3 regions of the Gordonia paraffinivorans genome follow, and region 1 is predicted to be linked to each of the others. Evidence: riboswitches for the same ligand, from Rfam matches in the RefSeq annotation. Region 1 holds a riboswitch; each other region holds the start of a gene.
What was found. A riboswitch is a leader RNA that binds a small molecule or an ion and turns the genes downstream of it on or off. The one in region 1 is predicted to bind cobalamin.
Positions count from the first base shown of each region.

Region 2: another riboswitch for cobalamin. It lies ahead of E1P53_RS19715 (CbtB domain-containing protein); the one in region 1 lies ahead of E1P53_RS16860 (FecCD family ABC transporter permease).
Region 3: another riboswitch for cobalamin. It lies ahead of metE (5-methyltetrahydropteroyltriglutamate--homocysteine S-methyltransferase); the one in region 1 lies ahead of E1P53_RS16860 (FecCD family ABC transporter permease).

Region 1 is NZ_CAACYD010000007.1:838,946-843,165, reverse strand. Features, by position in the region: gene E1P53_RS16875 (DUF2786 domain-containing protein) at 1-59, opposite strand, end outside; gene E1P53_RS16870 (excalibur calcium-binding domain-containing protein) at 364-636, opposite strand; gene E1P53_RS16865 (L-lactate dehydrogenase) at 827-1,780, opposite strand; cobalamin riboswitch at 1,905-2,087, shown strand; gene E1P53_RS16860 (FecCD family ABC transporter permease) at 2,129-3,208, shown strand; gene E1P53_RS16855 (ABC transporter ATP-binding protein) at 3,208-4,053, shown strand; gene E1P53_RS16850 (ABC transporter substrate-binding protein) at 4,050-4,220, shown strand, end outside.
Region 2 is NZ_CAACYD010000007.1:1,463,139-1,467,358, reverse strand. Features, by position in the region: gene E1P53_RS19735 (molybdopterin-dependent oxidoreductase) at 1-25, shown strand, start outside; gene E1P53_RS19730 (acyl-CoA dehydrogenase family protein) at 71-1,300, opposite strand; gene E1P53_RS19725 (histidine phosphatase family protein) at 1,436-1,942, opposite strand; gene E1P53_RS19720 (CbtA family protein) at 1,968-2,795, opposite strand; gene E1P53_RS19715 (CbtB domain-containing protein) at 2,823-3,080, opposite strand; cobalamin riboswitch at 3,118-3,305, opposite strand; gene E1P53_RS19710 (ATP-dependent helicase) at 3,319-4,220, shown strand, end outside.
Region 3 is NZ_CAACYD010000007.1:956,937-961,156, reverse strand. Features, by position in the region: gene E1P53_RS17395 (DUF2530 domain-containing protein) at 1-53, shown strand, start outside; gene E1P53_RS17390 (TetR/AcrR family transcriptional regulator) at 35-670, opposite strand; gene E1P53_RS17385 (oxygenase MpaB family protein) at 731-1,717, shown strand; cobalamin riboswitch at 1,870-2,040, shown strand; gene metE (5-methyltetrahydropteroyltriglutamate--homocysteine S-methyltransferase) at 2,205-4,220, shown strand, end outside.

The sequences.
Region 1 (4,220 bases):
GTGTTCTCCGCCTTGCGGAGCAGAGCCGAGATCCGGGAGAGCAGCTTGTCGTCGCGCATGAAGTTCAGACTATCTGCGCGCCGAATCGGTTCCCTCGGCCGCGCAGATGGTCGAAAACCTCAGGTCGAGGCGCCCGGAGGGGTGACCGAGCCCGGAGCGTCCCCGGGCAGTGCCCAGCGGGCGATGGCGTCGTCGCCGACCGGCCGTTGCTGCCGGTGCCGCTGGTTCGCGACGATCGTCGGCGATCGGACAGAGACGGCGGACAGAGACGAAGTCGCCCGCGACTTCGATCAGCCCCGGCGATTTCGATCGCTGTCGCCGATCCGGACCGATGTCGTGGGCGACGTCGTTTCGACGCCGGGGTCAGTGCTGCTCGCAGGCGATGCCGTCGCCGTCGCGGTCGCTCTCCGAGTTGGCGTTGTAGAGGTCGGCGTCGACGGTGAAGTTCGTGACCGGGGTGCCCGAGGTCGAGTCGACCGCACCCGGCCTGCCGACACCGTGCGGGTAGTCCTCACGGAGAGCGGTGCAGTTCGGGTAGTCGGTCGCGGCCTGCGCCGGGGCGGCCACCGTCGGCGGCGCGATCATCAGCGCTCCCGCCGCCATAAAACCCAGCACCGTCTTCCGCACAACGCTCATCGTCGACCCTCTTCCACACCGATGCGATCAGGTAAAACCTACCGGCACGCGGCGGGCGGACCAGCATCGGAAGCGAGGATTGGTCCGGTCGAGTGACAGGCACCCGAGCCCACCCGAAGTCGAGGGTCGAGCCCACGATCGCGATGTCCAACCCGCGCGAGCGCACCAACCCGCGATCCTGTCGCCATCCCTACAACCCGAACCTCGCCTGCATCCGGCGCAGCGTCTCCGCCGACGCGAGCAGCCCCTCTCGCTCCTCGTCCGACAGCGGCACCTCGAGCCTGTTACGCGCACCGCCGCGATCGATCACGGTCGGCAGCGACAGGCACACGTCCTCGAGGCCGGGGAACCCGTCGGCGACCGTCGAGACGGGCATGACCCGGTGTTCGTCGCCGAGGACCGCCTCGACGATGCGCGTGGCCGCGAGTCCGATGGCGTAGTTGGTGGCGCCCTTGCCCTCGATGATCTTGTACGCGGCGTGCACCACCTCGTCTCGAATGGCCTCGCGCGCAGCGAAATCCATCGGCGGTCGACCGGGCAGCGGAGTCCACTGCGTCAGCGGGACCCCGCCGATCGTCGCCGACGACCACAGCGCGATCTCGGTGTCGCCGTGCTCGCCGACGATGTAGGCGTGCACGCTCTGCACGGCGACCCCGCAGTGGTCGGCGATCAGGAACCGCAGCCGCGACGAGTCGAGCACCGTTCCCGAACCGAACACCCGATTCGGCGGCAGCCCGCTGACCTCCAACGCCGCGCGCGTGACGACGTCGACGGGGTTGGTGACCATGAGATAGATCGCGTCTGGCGCAACCTCCAGGACCCGGGGCAGGATCGATCGCGTCAGGCCGATTGTGGCCTCGGCCAATTCGAGCCGCGACTGTCCCGGTTTCTGTTTGGCGCCGGCGGTCATCACGACGACGTCGGCACCTGCGCACACCGACATGTCGTCGGAGCCGACGACATCGGCGCGGGGCACGAACTCCAGACCGTGCGAGAGATCGAGGACCTCCGCGGCGACCTTCGCCGCGTTGACGTCCATGAGCGCGATGCTGCGCGCGACGCCACGGATCAGCGCGGAGTACGCGATCGCGGTGCCCACCGCACCCGCGCCGATGATCGCCAGCTTCGTCGGTCGTCCATTCATCGGGTCACCGTCCGCCTCGGTTCGCTTCGGGTCACATCGCCTCGTGGACACAAGGATAGGTGTCGTCGTCGTCCCGCGCCCGACGACCGCCTCGCCGGCGACGCCGCCCGGCGCCGGGGTTGGTACCCTCACCCTCGAGAGCGGTCGCACCCGCACCACGCGGAGGCAAGGGAACCTGGTGGGAATCCAGGACTGGCGCGCAGCGGTATGGGGGACGAACCCGACACACGGCCACTGGGGCAACCCGGGAAGGCGTCGGGTCCGGTCGAACCCGAGTCCGAATACCTGCCGCTCTCGACGAGTCCATCAGCGTCTCGCGCACAGACGCTCAGACCGAGGTGAGAACACGTGTCCCGTCCTCCCGACGGCACGACGCCGGTCGCCACCGCATTGTCGGTGCGGCGACTCCCGTCCGTGCCGCTTGCCCTGATCCTGTTGGCGCTCACGCTGGTGAGCATCACCCTGGCCACCGCGTTCGGCGCGGAGACCATCCCGATCGGAGAGGTCTGGCGCACCGTCGCCGGGCGTCTCCGCGGCGCCGAGGTCGACGCCGCGCATGCGGTCATCGTCTTCGATCTCCGGTTGCCACGGTCGATTCTCGCCGCGATCGTCGGCGGCGGCCTCGCACTCGCCGGTGCGCTGATGCAGGCACTGGTCCGCAACCCACTCGCCGAGCCTTACCTGTTGGGTGTGTCCGCCGGCGCCGCAGTCGGCGCGACCGTGGTCATCACGCTGGGTTCCCTTGCTGTGCTGGGAGTTTGGGCGCTCTCCGGCGGCGCGCTGCTCGGCTCGCTCGCGGCCTCGGTCGCGGTGTACGTCGTCGCCCGTGCGCAGGGAGGGCTGACACCGCTCCGGCTGATCCTGTCCGGGGTGGTGCTGTCGTCGGCGTTCATGGCGCTGTCGTCGCTGCTGGTCTTCACCGCCGCCGACCCGCACGCTGCCGACAACGTCATGTTCTGGATGCTCGGCAGCGTCGCCGGCGCGACCTGGGCAAAGGTGCAGATCGCGGGAGTGGTCGTCGTGGTCGCCGTGGTCGCGATGCTCGCGATCCACTCGTGGCTCGACGCCTACGCCGCGGGCACCGACACCGCGTCGTCCCTGGGGGTTCCGGTTCGCGGCGTCCGCAGCGCACTGTTCGCCGTCCAGGGAGTTCTGGTCGGGGTGATGGTCGCCGTTGCCGGCGGTATCGGCTTCGTCGGCCTCATCGTCCCCCACGCCGCACGCCTGCTCGCCGGCGCGACCCACCGGGCGATGCTCCCGGTCGCGGTCTGCGGTGGGGCACTGTTCCTGGTCTGGGTCGACGTGATCTCCCGGGTCGTGGCGTCACCCCGAGAGATGCCGCTCGGCATCGTGACCGGACTGATCGGCGCCCCGGTCTTCCTGTTCCTGATGGGTCGCCGCCAATACGTGTTCGGCGGGAGCGCCTGATGCCCCCGACCCGATTATCCGCGACCCGACCACCAGCACTGTCGCTTCACGCCCGGGCGGTCGGATGCAGACGCGGGTCCCGGATGATCCTGCGCGACGTGAACATCGACGTCCCGGCCCGCACCCGACTCGCGATCGTCGGCCCCAACGGCGCCGGTAAGTCCACCCTGCTCCGAACGCTGTGCGGGCTCGCATCGCCGGCGAGCGGACGGGTACTCGTCGACGACGACGACCTCGGCAGGCTTCCGGCGCGGCGGCGGGCCCGCTCGATCGCCGTCGTCGGGCAGGACGAGTTCCCCTCCGCGGAGCTGACCGTCGAGGAGGCCGTCGGGCTCGGGCGCACGCCCTACCGATCATCTTGGGCCACGGGCGATTCCGACGATGTCGCAGCCGTGCGCGACGCCCTGCGGGCGGTGGGTCTGGCCGGCTGGGAGCACAGGCCGTGCACCCAGTTGTCCGGTGGTGAACGGCACCGCGTCGTGCTGGCCCGTGCCCTCGCGCAGCAGACCCCGATCATCGTTCTCGACGAACCGACGAATCATCTCGACGCCGCGTGGCGCCTGCGCCTGATGCAGGTGCTCGACGACCTCGAGGCAACGGTGGTCGCGGCGATGCACGACCTCGACCTCGTACTCCGCCACTTCGACGCGGTCGCGGTCGTCGCCGACGGCGGGATCATCGCGCACGGACCACCGCTCGAGGTGCTCACATCCGAGTTGCTGGCCGCGGTCTTCGACGTGGCCGGCAGCGTCGTGCCCCATCCCGAGACGGGGCAGCCCCACCTACTCCTGAACTCGCCCATCGCGTCTGCCCGGCAGATGCTCGACATCGAGGAATCCCTGTGAAACCCACACTCCCCAGCACACTCATCACCGTCTCCGCTCTCACCGCGGCTCTCCTCGCCGGCTGCGGAACCGACAGCACCACAACATCGGCGAACACCGTCACGGTCACCAATTGCGGCGAACAGGTCAGCTTTCCGCAACCCCTCGAGCGCTTCTTCGTCAACGAC
Region 2 (4,220 bases), 620 kb from region 1:
GCTGGCTCAGGCCGCGACCCCATAGCCCGAAGCCGCGCGGGGCGCGGCTCCAGGCCATGGAGCCAACGGCTCAGCCGCGCAACAGCCCCTTGGCGACGTGGGTCACCTGGATCTCGTTGCTGCCCGCGTAGATCATGAGCGACTTCGCATCCCGGGCGAGTTGCTCCACCCGGTACTCCGCCATGTAGCCGTTGCCGCCGAACAGCTGGACCGCCTCCATGGCGACATCGGTCGCCGCCCGCGACGAGTACAGCTTCATCGCCGACGCCTCGGCCAGGCTCAGCGGCTTGCCGGCCTTGGCGCGCTCGATCGCGTTGAACAGCATGTTCTGCACGTTGATCCGCGCGATCTCCATCTCGGCGAGCTTGAGCTGGATGAGCTGGAAGTCGCCGATCGGCTGGCCCCACAGCTTGCGGTTCTTGGCGTAGTCGACCGACAGGCGCTGCGCCTCGTTGATGATGCCCAGCGACAGGGCGGCGATGCCGATGCGCTCGGCGACGAACCCGGCCTTGGCGCCCTCGGCGCCGCGGGCGTCGGAGCCGGTGTCCTCGGTCTCGCCGAGCAGGCGGTCCTTGCCGAGGCGGACGTTGTCGAAGAACAGCTCACCGGTCGGCGAGCTCATCATGCCCATCTTCTTGAACGGCTTACCCTGCGTGAGACCGGGCATGCCCTTGTCGAGGACGAAGGTGAGCACCTTGCGGTCGCGGATCGGGGTGTCGCTGCCGTCGTCGAGCTTGGCGAACACGACGATGGTGTCGGCGTACGGGCCGTTGGTGATGAAGGTCTTCTGACCGTTGAGGATGTAACCGTCGCCGTCGCGGCGCACGGTTGTCTTCATGCCGCCCAGCGCATCCGAGCCCGAGTCGGGTTCGGTGATGGCCCAGGCGCCGATCTTCTCCATCGTCACCAGTTCCGGCAACCAGCGCTTCTTCTGTGCGAGGGTGCCGCGGCTGCGGATCGTCGACGCGGTCAGGCCCATGCTCACGCCCAGCGAGGCGACGAGGCCGAGACACACGCCGGCCAGTTCGATGTTGACCATCATGAACATCGAGCCGCCCATGGCGCCGCCACCGCCGCCGGACGACTCCTTCTTCTCCCCGGCGGCCTCGGCCGCGAGTTCCTTCTCCAGCGCGTCCTTGGCCATCTGGTCGACGCCGAAGGTCTGCAGCAGCTTGCGGGTGATGTCGTAGGGCGGGAGCTGGCCGGACTCGAGCTCGTCGACATGTGGCCGGATCTCCTTGTCGATGAACGCGCGCAGCGCATCCCGAACCATCAGGTCTTCTTCGGACCACTCGAACATCGTCACTCTCCCAGACCGGTAGCCACCGAGGTGGAACACGTTTCACTTTGCCGGTTCAACTGTGTCAGGAGTCACTGTCGATGTCTAGGCACATCACGGCGATTCCGTCTCTTCGTGTCTTCGCCGTGCGTCGTCTCACCCGCCGGTACGGTCCCGGGGCCACCGGTACACGGCCGCCGGCCGGACCTCGGTCCGGAAGTAGTCGGAGGCCTCTCGGCACAGCAGGGCCTGGGCGACGGGCATGGCCACGACGACCGCACGGCCGGCGATCTCGTCCATCATGTGGTCCCGCCAGGCGTGGAGGCGATCGACGAGGCCGGCGATGCTCTCCCCTCCGTGCGGTGTCGCGCCGGGGTCGGCGAACCAGGCCGCGAGGTGGTGCGGCGGGACCTGTTCCGGCGCGAGGCCGGCCCATGCGCCCACGTCCAGGGTGCGCAGCGCGTCGTCGACGATCTGCTCGACGGGTGCGCCGAGGAGACGGGCGCTCTCGAGGGTCGCCGGCTCGGGCCCACAGGCGACGACGGGTTCGATGCCGCCTGCCACCGCGACGACGTCCCGGCGCCCCCGGTCGTCCAGCGGCGCCTCACCGCCGAAGCGCACCGACCTGTTGGGGCCGGTGCGCCCGGCGGTGATGATCTGCATCAGCGGTGAGTGCACCCGGCCGCGCTCACCTCGAACCGGCGCCGACGACGGTCCGCCCGTCGCTCCTCGAACGCGACATCGCGCCGAGGGCCACCGCGAAGGTCAGCGTCAGGACGGTCCAGAGGATGACCTGGTTGGCGATCGCGTACACGCGGAAATCGCCCACCACGTCGGCCGGGAATCCCGGGAACACGATCTGCCCGGCGTCGTCGCGCAGGGGTTCGGGGACCTCGTGGAACGACGGCAGCACCGCGATGGTGACGCCCACGGCGACCAGATACGCCGCCGTGCCGACGATCCCCGAGACGAGCCCGCCGATCCGCGGTCGCAGCCACAGCGCGAGCACCACGGCCGCGATGGCGAGCACCACAGACGCCACGGTGATCGTCAGGAACGCCGCGGTCCGCTCGCCGATGGTCTCGTCGTCGCCGACCGCGGGCGGATTGCCCGGGTAGGCGAAGAACGGCACGCCGAAGACGGCGACGAACCCGATCACGCCGAGCGCGCCCGCGACCGCGCGCGGGTCGGTCGCCGGGTACCGCCTGCCGACGTAGGACCACAGGACCGTGAACGCGACCGCGAAGAACGCTCCCATGCAGAGTGCGAACACCAGAGTGCCGACACCGGCCCCGAGGTTCTCCTGCATGGCGCGGGTGAAGACCTCACCCTCCTCGCCGTGGTGGTGGTGTCCGCCCGCGGCGTGTTCGAGGGTCTCCTCGGCCTCCGAACGCGCGCCCTCGTAGTCGATGGCCTTGCCCACGACCGGTTCGATGAACATCCGGGCGAAGACGAACGAGATGATGCCGGCGATCAGACCCGACAGCAGGCCCGCGCCGATGAACTTCTTCTCCATGTGAACTTGTCCCCTTCCGCCGGTCGCTCAGTGGCAGGGGAAGCCGAGGAAGTGGCGTGCGTCGTGCACGAACTCGTGCACGTAGGTGTTCTCGCCGAACACCGACACCACGCCCTGGTCGTACCCGAGGAAGTAGTAGGCCAGTGCGGCGAGCAGCACGGTGAGGCTCAGCCAGAGCGCGGCGCTCGCCGCGGAGAGGTTCGGCACCGCGATGGCCCGCGGTGCGGCCGCGGCCGCTGTCGTGCCGGATACGGGGATTCCCTGATCAGGGGTTCCGATGGTCATGTGTCGGTGTCCTTTCGCCGATCTCGCGTCGGAGAGTTGTGGATCTCATCCGCCGGCACGGCATCCTGGCTCGCGTCGACATCGGACACCGTCGAGATACTCCCGACCGCGTCCGGTTGTCGTCGCTCACAGTGGCGCGACCGCTCCGGATTCTCACCGGATTCCCCGTACAGGCGTACGTCGACCTTATACGCACGCGATACGGCCGTCTGTCGCACCGGTGAGACATAGTGGAGAGATGCCCCGCCCCTCGGTGCTCGACCGCTTCACCGCCCCCACCCGGCGGTGGTTCACCAGCGCCTTCACCAAGCCCACCGCCGCGCAGAAGGGCGCGTGGACCTCCATCGCCGACGGCGCGAACACCCTCGTCATCGCACCGACGGGCTCCGGCAAGACCCTCGCGGCATTCCTGTGGGCCCTCGACCGGCTCGCCGCCGAGGCCGCCGGGCGGGCCGCCGAGCCGAGACGGACCGGTACCCGCGTCGTCTACATCTCGCCGCTGAAGGCGCTCGCGGTCGACGTCGAGCGCAACCTCCGCGCCCCGCTGACCGGCATCACGCGCGCCGCGCAGGAGCTGAACCTGCCCGAGCCGAACATCACCGTCGGCGTCCGCTCCGGCGACACCCCGGCGGCCGAGCGCCGCAGTTTGATCAAGTCGCCGCCGGACATCCTGATCACCACGCCGGAGTCGCTCTACCTGATGCTTACGTCGGCGGCGCGCGAGACGCTCACCGACGTCGAGGCGGTCATCGTCGACGAGGTGCACGCCGTCGCCTCGACCAAGCGCGGCACCCATCTCGCGCTCACCCTCGAACGTCTCGACGAGCTGCTCGAGAAGCCGGCGCAGCGCATCGGCCTGTCGGCGACGGTGCGGCCGCCCGAGGTGGTGGCCGGCTTCCTGTCCGGGGCCGCCCCGTGCACCGTCGTGAAGCCGAAGGCCGAGAAGACCTTCGACCTGCGCGTCGACGTGCCCGTCGAGGACATGGCGAACATCCCGCCGCCTCCGGGTCCCGAGGGTGCCGGCGCAGAACTCGACGACGCGTTCTCGCCGACCGCGGGATCGCTGTGGCCCTACGTCGAGGCCGCCATCGTCGACCAGATCGAGGCAAACCGCGCGACCATCGTGTTCGCGAACTCGCG
Region 3 (4,220 bases), 120 kb from region 1:
AGAAGGCCGCTGTCCGACGCGGAGCCAAGGGAGCTCAGGTCGGATTGGACTGACGGCTCCGACCCGACCCACCGGCCGTCGGGTCGTCGAAGATCCAGCCGAGGTGTTCTCGCCCCCACCCGCGCACCTCGTCCTCATCGGCGAACGGGCGCGTCTCCAGCGTGGTCAACAGCAGTGAATGGGTGATCCGGACCATGACCTCGGCCATGTGGCGCGCCTGTGCGGTCGTCTGCTCTGGACCCGCCAGCCCGCCCACGCGGGCGGCGAGGTAGTCGACGGCCCGGTCGAACACCGGCCTCGACGCCACCGTGAGGACGCGAAGCGTGGTCGCCGGGTCGGCGTCGTATTCACGGACCAACAGCGGGTGGTCGTAGAAGGCCCAGAAGATCTGGGCGAAGCCCTCGACGAGGCGCTCCCGTGGATCGTCCACCGCCGCCAGGCTCTGGTCGACACGGTCGAAGAGCGCATCCGCCTCCCGTGACAGGAGGTCGGTGAAGAGATCCTCCTTGTGGGGCCAGCGACGGTAGACCGTCATGTGCGAGACGCCGGCCACAGCGGCGATGGCCTCGACGGAGGTCCGCTTGATCCCCTTGGCGAGGACCGACGACATCGCCGCGTCGAGGATCTTCTGTCCCGTGCGCTCCGCACGCGACATGCCCGGGGTCTTCACACAGACATCTTCCCAATGTTAGCGTCCAGCGCAACCACTAACATTTTACCCGGGGGAACGATGACCATCACCGACCAGCCGAAGCCCGTCGACACCCAGACGCGGACGTCGGCCGCCTCAGTCGATCTCACCGACCTGCCGCCGGCCGTGGAGCAGTTCCGGTGGCACCTGGGCAGCGTGCTCTTCGGATTCTTCGGCGCGTCGTTCTTCGACCAGGTCGCGCTGGAGCCCGTGGCCGCCGCGGTCGACCGCACGGGCCGCTTCGCCGACAACTTCGTCGATCGCGGACTCCGCAGCTTCGGCGCCGAACAGCTGGTGCTGTGGGGTGACGAGCGCACGCGGAACTCCTTCGCCGACCGGCTCAAGTTCCTGCATCGGGAGGTCCGCGGCGCCGGAGTGGGCGACTTCGCCCAGACGCGCTACAGCGCCCTGGATCCGACGTTGTGGAACTGGATCGCGATGAGCGCCATGATGGGTTACCTCCACAGCTTCACCCCGTGCACGGGCATCGCACTCACCCCGGACGAGGAGGAACTCGCCTACGCGCTCATGCTCGAGCGGTTCGGCGTGCTGCAGTTGCCCGGCAGGTCCTACGGACTCCCGCCCACGCTGGCCGATGCGCAGCGCTGGTACGACGACGTCGTCGCCGAACGCGTGCAGCCGAATCCGTTCCTCGACGAGGTCACCGAGGCGCTGACCCGACTGCCGCTGCCGACGATCGGCCTCCCGCCCGTGGTCCGGGCCGCCCTGACCCCCGTCTGGCTCGTCATCCGCCCGGTCGCCGGCCACGTGGTCAAGGTGTGCTCGTTCAGCATCATGCATCCCGGCGTCCGCGCGGCGACCCCGGTGCGACTCGGCCGTCGTGAACGCTGGGAGTTCCGGCTCTACCAGCGTCTGCTGCAGACCGCGTGGCGCCGACTTCCGCGTCGAATCGTGCTGACCCCCATGGCCTATCACGAGTACCGCCGCGAACGTCTGGCACAGACGTACCGATCGATCCAGCTGGACTCGTTCGCGCCGGAGTGCCCGGCGTCGGCAGGACGGTAGCCGGATCTCCCCGACGACTCGAAGAGTTGCATCCGCGGAGCCCGCAGCCGATTGACGACTGGCTTTCCGTGCGGCCCTCTGTCTAATGTTGAGTCCGCATGTGGTCCGCCGTGCCGAGAGAAATGGAGCCCCTACTCCCCGCACGGCGTCGAGTCCGCCGGCCAGTCCGGCGGACGAGAGGGAATCCGGTGCGAATCCGGAGCTGTCCCCGCAGCGGTATGCCGTAACGACCACCGTCAACAGCACTGAGCCCGCAGGGCTTGGGAAGCGACGGTCAGTAGGAATGCTCTTGTCGAGCAACGACGGCGAGCCCGAAGACCTGCCATGTGTACCGGGCGCGCCGCGTCCGGTGGCTCGCCGCCTCGAGGATTGGGCGCAGGTCGAACTGGCGTTGGTTCGTGCGCGTACGACGCACCCGGGGCTTCTTCGACTCTCCCCGAAATGGGCGGCGGTCCATCCGTTTCGTCCGTAGGAGAAGTCGACGACCATGTCCGACACCACCGGCCGCGCGTCAGCGGCACCATTCACCACAACCGTTCTCGGGACCGCGCGTATCGGACCGAGGCGCGAACTGAAGCGAGCCGTCGAAGGCTACTGGGCCGGCCGAACGAGCCGTGCCGAACTCGAGGAGACCGCCGCCGAACTCCGACGGGCCCAGTGGCGAGAGCTCGTCGACGCGGGCCACGACTCGGTCCCGGTGAACACCTTTTCCTATTATGACCAGGTCCTCGACACGGCGGTGATGCTCGACGCACTCCCCGATCGCTTCGCCGGTGCCGACGATCCGCTCGACCGCTACTTCGCGGCGGCGCGCGGCACCGCCGACATCGCGCCGCTGGAGATGACCAAGTGGTTCGACACCAACTATCACTATCTGGTGCCCGAGATCGGACCCTCCACCGCATTTCGGCTGCAGGCGGACAAGATCCTCGCCGAGGTCGCCGAGGCTCTCGAGGCGGGAGTGCCGGCGCGGCCGGTCGTCGTCGGTCCGGTCACTTTCCTCGCGCTGTCCAAACCGGTCGACGGAGCGGGCACGCCGCTCGGTCGCCTCGATGAGCTGGTCCCCTGCTACCGCGAGCTACTCGCTGAGCTCGCCGACGCCGGGGTGGGGTGGGTGCAGATCGATGAACCGATCCTTGTCACCGATTCCGCCGCAGATCTCGGGTCGATGGCGGAGAGGGTCTACACCTCGTTGGGGGCCGAGACCCACCGGCCGTCGATCGTCGTGGCCACCTACTTCGGCGACCCGGGATGCAGGCTCACCAGCCTGTCACGGACGCCGATCGAGGGCATAGCCGTCGATCTCATCGAGGGAAGCCTCGAGACCGTCTCCGGCACACCTGGTCTGGCGGACAAACTCCTCGTCGCCGGAGTCGTGGACGGCCGCAACGTCTGGCGCACAGATCTGGACAAGGCGCTCGGCACGCTGGGCACCCTCCTCGGTTCCGCCGGGTCGATCGCGGTGTCCACGTCGTGCTCGACCCTGCACGTCCCGTACACGCTGGCTGCCGAGGACGATCTCGACGCCGGACTGCGCGGCTGGCTCGCTTTTGCGTCGGAGAAGTTCCGAGAGGTGAGCGTGCTCGCAGGTGCCCTACGCGACGGACGCGCGGCGCACGCCGTCGCGTTCACCGAGTGCAAGACTGCACTCGCGAGTCGCGCGACAGATCCGAGGCTGCACAACCCAGCTGTCCGGGGGCGCCTCGCTGCCATCACCGTCCAGGACGCCACCCGTGCCCCTGCTCCCGAACGTGCTGCTGCACAACGAGAACGACTGGATCTTCCTGTCCTTCCCACCACCACGATCGGGTCCTACCCGCAGACGTCGGCGATCCGTCTGGCACGGGCCTCGCTGCGCGCGGGTGAGATCGATGCAGAGGAGTACCGGTCTCGGATGCGGTCGGAGATCGCCGATGTCATCGAGCTGCAGGAGTCGATCGGTCTCGACGTCCTGGTGCATGGTGAGCCCGAACGCAACGACATGGTGCAGTACTTCGCCGAGCAGCTCGACGGGTTCTTTGCGACTGCGAACGGCTGGGTGCAGTCGTACGGAACCCGGTGTGTCCGGCCGCCGATCCTGTTCGGGGACGTCTCGCGCCCCCAGCCGATGACGGTGGACTGGACCACGTATGCGCAGAGCCTCACCGACAAGCCGGTGAAGGGGATGCTGACCGGCCCGGTCACCATCCTCGCCTGGTCGTTCGTCCGCGACGACCAGCCGCTGTCGGAGTCGGCCTTCCAGATCGCCCTCGCGATACGCGACGAGACGATCGACCTCGAGAACGCCGGTGTCGGGATCATCCAGGTCGACGAACCCGCGCTGCGCGAGCTACTACCCCTCCGCGACGCCGACAAGCCCGAATACCTCGCGTGGGCCGTGCGGGCGTTTCGGCTCGCGACCTGCGGCGTCCGTGACGACACCCAGGTGCACACCCATCTCTGCTACTCCGAGTTCGGTGAGGTCATCGGGGCCATCGCGGAGCTCGATGCCGATGTCACCTCG